Regions from separate parts of the Geobacillus sp. YHL genome, predicted to be linked through region 2. Evidence: predicted binding sites of a transcription regulator. Region 2 holds the regulator's gene; the other holds the start of a gene.

Region 1 (3,724 bases), on a different contig from region 2:
CTCCTTTATCATTTTCACTATCATTAGTTTAGAACAAGTCGTCGAAAACAGCCACCTATTTTTTTAGAAAAATAACGACAACAAAAATTGCCCTGCCCTGTTTTGACAGGACAAGGCTCAGAACAGACGCGCTCAATCCGCATGCTTAGCGAAAAATTCCAGCGATCGTTCGATAATCGTCGTTTGGTCGTAATCAAGCGTCGCAACATGATAGCTGTTTTTCAGCCGAACGATCTCTTTGTCTGACGAGTGGACGCCGCGAAAAATGATGTCCGCGTTCTTAGGCGGCACGACATGGTCTTCGTTCGAGACGAAAATTAAAATCGGGCATGTCACACGTTCCAGTTCGCCTTTCACTTGCTCCATCAGCCTAGCCAGCTGAAGAAGCGAAGCGGTCGGCGTTTTCTCGTATGCCAGCTCTTTCACATCTGGATTTTTCAAGTCCGAACCGATCGAATCCAGATACCTCGGCAGCTCGCCGCCACCCGCTAGACCAGCGCGAATGGCCGGGATGTCAATCGCCGCATTGATCAGGACGATGCCGCGGATGGACGGGTAACGTTCCGCCATATAAAGCGTCAGCGTCCCACCCATGGACAGACCGGTGACAAAAATGGTTTGGCATCGTTTTTTCAGCCATTCATATCCTTCTTCGACCGAGGCGATCCAGTCGTGGAACGTCGTCCGCTCCATGTCTTCATAATGCGTTCCGTGCCCTTTTAAGCGCGGCAGGCAGACCGTGTAGCCGGCTTTCGCATACGCCTCAGCGAGCGGGCGCATGCTGTGGGGCGTGCCCGTGAATCCGTGCACGAGCAGCACCCCGACCGGCCCGTTTTCGGCGTAAAACGGCTCGGCGCCCGGAAGCACCGGATATTGTTCGCTCATCTTCTTCTCCCCCTTATCTAGTCAAACCCGTTCCTCTCACCATATTCGCCGCCGCACCTCTTTTTTCCTTTTTTGATCGGGCGCCGTTACCACATCGACAACCATGACCGCCACCATTCGTGAAACAAGCCGTTGACGCCAAAATAGACGAATGCGATCCAAGCGATGCCAACCAATGCTTTTTCCATCCCCTTTCCCGTCCGATAGAGCGGCACTTTCCAACGCTTGGACGAAAACGGCCAAAACAGCGGCACTCCCTGGACGGAAAAAAAGTCTTCCACAATGTGAAACAAGTAGCCGAGCACGAGCCCCGCGGCAAACGGCGACGCCGAATCTCGCCAGACGAGGGCGGCAAGCACCCCCCAGACGATGAGCGAATGCGTCATGCCGCGATGGCCGAACGCTTCTTTCACTTTGCCGGCGACGCCGAACGAACGGCGGCCGACGTATGACGACGGCTCGTCAATATCAGGAAGAAGGCTGCCGATGACAAGCCCCGCCGTATAGGCGGCGGTAAACGGCAGCTTTGTATGCGCGGCCGCCGCCGCGCCGAGGCATAATGTGGCAATGACATGGCTGGAGTATCGCAACGAAATCCCCTCAAACTTTTATCGTTTTCCCCATTATACCACAGAAAAGAATATTTGTTCGTTTCTTTGACGAATTTGTGACAATGCCGCGAAGTGTGACAAAGTTAACATCGTGTTATTGGCATCATGGTTATTGTTAAAAGTACAGAACGCGTAAAGGAGTTGAACAAAATGAAACGAAAACGATCCCCGCTTGCCAACCGTTTCAAATATATTCGGCCGATTGAGCGCCAAGCCGACGGCCACAGTGAAACAACTTACGGCGACCGCGCCTGGGAAGACGCCTACCGCCGCCGCTGGCAGCACGACAAAGTCGTCCGCTCGACTCACGGCGTCAACTGCACAGGATCGTGCAGCTGGAACATTTATGTCAAAAACGGCATCGTCACGTGGGAAGGGCAGCAGCTTGACTACCCGTCAACCGGGCCGGATATGCCGGATTTTGAACCGCGCGGCTGTCCGCGCGGCGCGAGCTTCTCATGGTACATGTACAGCCCGTTGCGCGTCAAATACCCGTACGTGCGCGGCGTTTTGCTTGACATGTGGCGCGAGGCGCTCGCGGCTCATCCGAACAATCCGCTTGAAGCGTGGAAAAGCATCGTCGAAGACCGCGAAAAAGCAAAACGCTACAAACAGGCGCGCGGAAAAGGCGGGTTTGTCCGCGTCAGCTGGGACGAAGCGTTGACGCTTGTCGCCGCTTCCTTATTGTATACGGTTGTGAAATACGGACCGGACCGCAACATCGGCTTCTCGCCGATTCCGGCGATGTCGATGGTCAGCCATGCCGCCGGATCGCGCTTCATGCAGCTGATGGGCGGGCCGATGTTAAGCTTTTACGACTGGTACGCCGACTTGCCGCCAGCCTCGCCGCAAATTTGGGGCGACCAAACGGACGTGCCGGAGTCAAGCGACTGGTACAACGCCGGCTACATCATCACCTGGGGCTCGAACGTCCCGCTCACCCGGACTCCGGACGCTCACTTTTTAGCCGAAGTGCGCTACCGCGGCACGAAAGTCGTCTCCGTCAGCCCGGATTACGCCGAGTCGACAAAATTCGCCGACGATTGGCTGTCGGTGAAACAAGGAATGGACGGCGCCTTGGCGATGGCGATGGGACATGTTATTTTAAACGAATATTATGTCAAACGGACCGTCCCGTATTTTGAACAATATGCGAAAACGTATACCGATTTTCCATTTGTCGTCACTTTAAAACAAGAGGGAGACACATGGACGGCCGGCCGCTTCTTGTTGGCGAAAGACCTTGGCAAACAAACGAACAATGCCGAATGGAAGCCGGTCATCTATGATGAAAACACCGACTCGTTTGTCGTGCCGAATGGAACGATCGGCGCCCGCTGGGAGGATAAGGGGAAATGGAACTTGCGCCTCGTCGACGAGGAAACGGGGCAGCCCATTGAACCGCGCCTGTCGTTTTTAGGCAGCGAAGATGGAATCTTCCCGATTCAGTTGCCATATTTCACGGATGACGGTGGAAAAACAATCGAGCGTGCTGTGCCGGTGAAAAAAGTGCACACCGAAGCGGGCGACGTGTATGTCACGACCGTCTATGACTTGGTTTTAGCCAACTACGGCATTGACCGCGGCATCGGCGGCACAGTCGCCCGCTCGTACGACGACGAGGTGCCGTTCACGCCAGCATGGCAAGAAGCGATCACCGGTGTCAAGCGGGATCTCGTCGTCAAAATCGCCCGCGAGTTTGCCGACAACGCGATCGACACAAACGGCCGGTCCATGATCATCGTCGGCGCCGGGATCAACCATTGGTTCAACTCCGATACGATTTACCGCGCCGTCTTGAACCTTGTCTTGTTCGTCGGCGCCCAAGGGGTGAATGGCGGCGGCTGGGCGCATTACGTCGGGCAAGAAAAACTGCGCCCAGCGGAAGGATGGCAGACAATCGCCATGGCGCGCGACTGGGTCGGACCGGCGAAATTGCAAAACGGCACGTCGTTCTTTTACTTTGCGACCGATCAATGGCGCTATGAAGAGCGGCCGGTCGACGAACTCGTCTCGCCGCTGGCCAAAAAAGCGCGCTACTTGCATCCTGGCGATTACAACGTCTTGGCCGCGCGGCTCGGCTGGCTGCCGTCGTACCCGACATTTAACAAAAACGGCATCGAGCTGTACAACGAAGCCGTTCACGCCGGCGCCCGCACACCGGAAGAAATCGGCGCCTATGTCGCGAAACAGCTGAAAGAGAAAAAGCTGCAGTTTGCCATTGAAGA
Region 2 (3,724 bases):
GCACCGCCCTTCGCCTTCTTTTCGCCTCAAAACGCTGACCCCCTTCCCGTGATTCGCACGGGAAGGGACCAGAACATCAATCTCATGACGGCGATCATATTGTGAAAATGGAAACAAAAAAACAAGAGGCCGGCCTCAAAACCCTGTTTTGCGGCTTTTGAGACAGCCCCTTCGTTTGGCCCGGCCTTGCTCGCTTTCCTCTCAATGTTTTTCGTCCCGCCTCACTCATTGCCTTCCTCCTCGGCTGCTCGCTGCGCTTTCCGATAGCCGATGCGCGCCACCCAAATGCTTCCTTCATACAAAATGGTGAGCGGAATCATGACGATCACTTGCGACAGCACATCCGGCGGCGTAATGACCGCCGCTAAAATAAGCAGCGCCAAATACGCATACTTGCGGATGCGAACAAGAAGCTGCGGCGTAATAAGCCCTAAGCGGGTGAAAAACAACACGACGATCGGCAGCTGAAACACGATGCCAAACGGCAGCACGAGCTGAAGCAAAAACTGAAAATATTCATTAATGCCGATCATTTGTTGAACCCCTAGTTGGTCAGCCAGCTGGCTCATAAATCGAACGACAAACGGAAACAAGACGAAATAAGCGAAGCTGACGCCTGCTAAAAAAAGAACGATCGACGCCGGGATATAGCTTAACGTCACTTTCCGCTCTTTTTCATACAGACCGGGGCTTACAAACGCCCAAATTTGATACAACAGCACCGGAGCCGACAGCACAGCTGCGATGACAAAGGCAAACTGAAAATACACTTTAATCGGATCGGTGAGGCGGAAGGCGTTCATGGTCAAATGCTTCGCCTCGGCCGTTCGCTGCAAATACAAAATGACATCATCGACAAAAAAGAAACTAACGACAAGCGCCGCAGCAAAAAAGATGAGCACGATGATGAGCCGTTTTCGCAGTTCACCCAGATGCTCATACACCGACATTTCTTTGTCATTCATTGTTTCTCCATCCTGCCTTGTCATCGGTCGGTTTTCGTTTCTTCGTCATCAGCGAGCCCTTTTGTGGCGTCTTTAAACTCGCGAAGCGACTGGCCGAACGACCGCCCTAATTCCGGCAGCTTTTTCGTGCCAAACAGCAACAAAATCACAGCAACGAGCAACAAATATTTCATGTGTTGTTCTCTCCTTTTTACGATGGCGATGGATAGTTTTTCAAAAAATAGACGAGCGACTGCAGCTCAATGGCTAAATCGATATGATGGACGCGAATATGGTTCGGCACGTTCAACCGCGCCGGAGTAAAGTTTAAAATGCCTTTAATTCCTTGCGCGACAAGGCGGTCGGTCAGCGCTTGAGCCGCGGCGGCCGGCACGGTTAAAATGGCGACCGGGATGTTTTCGTGAAGCCGCTCCTCCAACTCATCGAGATGATAGACCGGCACCCCGCCGACTGTCGTTCCTACTTTCCGCTCATCGACATCAAACGCCATCACGATTTTCGTATTGTTGTTTTTCGAAAAATTATAGTTTAAAAAGGCGGTGCCTAAATTGCCGACGCCAAACAAGGCGACTTCGGTCACCTCATCCTCTTCAAGCGTCCGGCGGAAAAACGACAACAAATAATTGACATTATACCCGTATCCCTTTTTACCAAGCGCGCCAAAATAGGAGAAATCACGGCGGATCGTCGCCGGATCGACTTTCACCGCCTCGCTCAACTCGGCAGAGGAGACGCGTTGCTTGCCGGAAGCGTGCAAGTTTTTCAAAAACCGATAGTAAAGCGGCAGCCGTTTGGCGGTTGCCTGCGGAATTTTCGGTTGTTCGTTGCTCATGATCTCATCCCCTAGCTAATCGGTTTTCCGTCGGTAATGGCCAGACTTCCCGCCCGTTTTTTCGACCAAATACGTCGGACCGATGACCATTCCTTTATCAAGCGCCTTGCACATATCGTACACTGTCAACGCACAGACCGAAGCGGCCGTCAGCGCTTCCATTTCCACTCCTGTGCTCCCTTTCGTTTTCACCGTTGCCGTGATGACGAGCTTATGCGCTTCTCCATCGTTTTCCCAAGCAAAAGCAATGTCCACACCCTTTAACATAAGCGGGTGACACATTGGAATAAGGTCAGCTGTCTTCTTCGCCGCCATCACCCCCGCCACTTGAGCGACGGCGAGCACATCCCCTTTCTCGATCGCATTGCTCGTCATTTTTTCGTAAATTTCCCGGCTGACAGTCACGCTCGTTTGCGCCACAGCCACTCGCACAGTATCTTCTTTGTGCGTAATATCAACCATTTTCGCGCGCCCTTGTTCATTGAAATGAGTGAACGATGACAATACAATCTCCTCCATTTATACACTATACACGATTTTTCATCATTCGTCTTTGACCGTTTTCGCGACTTGCGTTAAACTATTCGCGAGGTGACGGACATGATCATTTTGCAAGTGCACGGGCTCACGAAATATTTCGGTGCTGACCTTATTTTATCGAATATAAAACTAGAAATACAGTCCCGCGACCGAATCGCCCTTGTCGGCCGCAACGGAGCGGGAAAATCGACATTGTTGAAAATCATCGCCGGTGAACTCTCTTTCGACAGCGGCAAAATCATCAAACCAAACCATATCAAAATCGGCTATTTGGCGCAAAACAGCGGGCTCGACTCGCCGCGTTCCATTTGGGACGAAATGCTCGAGGTATTCACCCCGCTTCTAGGACTCGAAAAACAGCTTGCCGAACTCAGCATGCAACTCGGCGACCCGGACGTACTCGCCGATCCCGCTCGCTATGAAAAAACGCTGAAAATGTATGACGAGCTGCAAGAACAATACAAAGAACAAGGCGGCTACCAATACGAAGCCGACATCCGCTCCGTTTTGTACGGGCTGCAGTTTTCCTCATATGATTATAAAACTACGCCGGTCTCGTCGTTAAGCGGCGGACAGCGGACGCGGCTTGCCCTTGGGAAATTGCTGTTGTCCAAGCCGGATTTATTGATTTTGGACGAGCCGACGAACCATTTGGATCTTGAGACGCTTGCCTGGCTGGAGCAGTACTTGCAAGCCTATCCCGGTGCCGTCCTGGTTGTTTCCCACGACCGCTACTTTTTAGACAAAATCGTCACCGACGTATACGAACTGTCGAATGCCACGCTCAAACACTATGCCGGCAACTACAGCCGCTATTTGGAGTTGCGGGCCGAGCAATACGAACAAGAGTTAAGACGGTACGAGAAACAGCAAGAAGAAATCGCCCGACTCCAAGACTTCATCCAGCGCAACATCGCACGTGCCTCGACGGCCAAACGGGCGCAAAGCCGGCGAAAGCAACTGGAAAAAATAGAACGGCTCGAACGGCCTGTCGGCGATGAAAAATCAGCCTCCTTTTCGTTCTCGATCGATCGACCGAGCGGCTATGAAGTGCTCACCGCTGAAGACATAGCCGTTGGCTATGACGACGGTGCACCCATCATCCGCCAAATCAGCTTCCGCATCACGCGCGGCGAAAGCGTCGCCCTAGTCGGGCCGAACGGCATCGGCAAGTCGACATTGCTGAAGGCGATCGCCCGAAAACTCCCTATCCAAACAGGAGAGCTCCGCTACGGCGCAAACGTCCAAATCGGCTATTACGATCAAGACCAAGCTGATTTGTCATCGAACAAACGGGTGCTTGACGAGCTGTGGGACGCCTACCCCGAAAAGACAGAAAAAGAAATTCGCACCGTGCTCGGCAACTTCCTGTTTTCCGGCGATGACG

The links. Region 2 encodes Rex, which represses fermentation and respiration genes when NADH is low (regulators of the CRP and FNR family bind a similar motif). Its sites were predicted from a motif close to TTGTGAAATATTTCACAA; they were not measured.
Region 1: JCR24_RS03810 (nitrate reductase subunit alpha) is a predicted target of Rex. The motif match lies at 1,569-1,586, and genes of this name have one in related genera.

The regions. Positions count from the first base shown of each region.
Region 1 covers NZ_JAEIGB010000002.1:256,062-259,785, forward strand. Annotated here, with positions in the region: gene JCR24_RS03800 (alpha/beta hydrolase) at 133-885, opposite strand; gene JCR24_RS03805 (metal-dependent hydrolase) at 972-1,475, opposite strand; gene JCR24_RS03810 (nitrate reductase subunit alpha) at 1,647-3,724, shown strand, end outside.
Region 2 covers NZ_JAEIGB010000032.1:4,081-7,804, reverse strand. Annotated here, with positions in the region: gene JCR24_RS16710 (YdiK family protein) at 1-38, shown strand, start outside; gene tatC (twin-arginine translocase subunit TatC) at 222-965, opposite strand; gene tatA (twin-arginine translocase TatA/TatE family subunit) at 986-1,138, opposite strand; gene JCR24_RS16695 (redox-sensing transcriptional repressor Rex) at 1,156-1,797, opposite strand; gene moaC (cyclic pyranopterin monophosphate synthase MoaC) at 1,813-2,301, opposite strand; gene JCR24_RS16685 (ABC-F family ATP-binding cassette domain-containing protein) at 2,398-3,724, shown strand, end outside.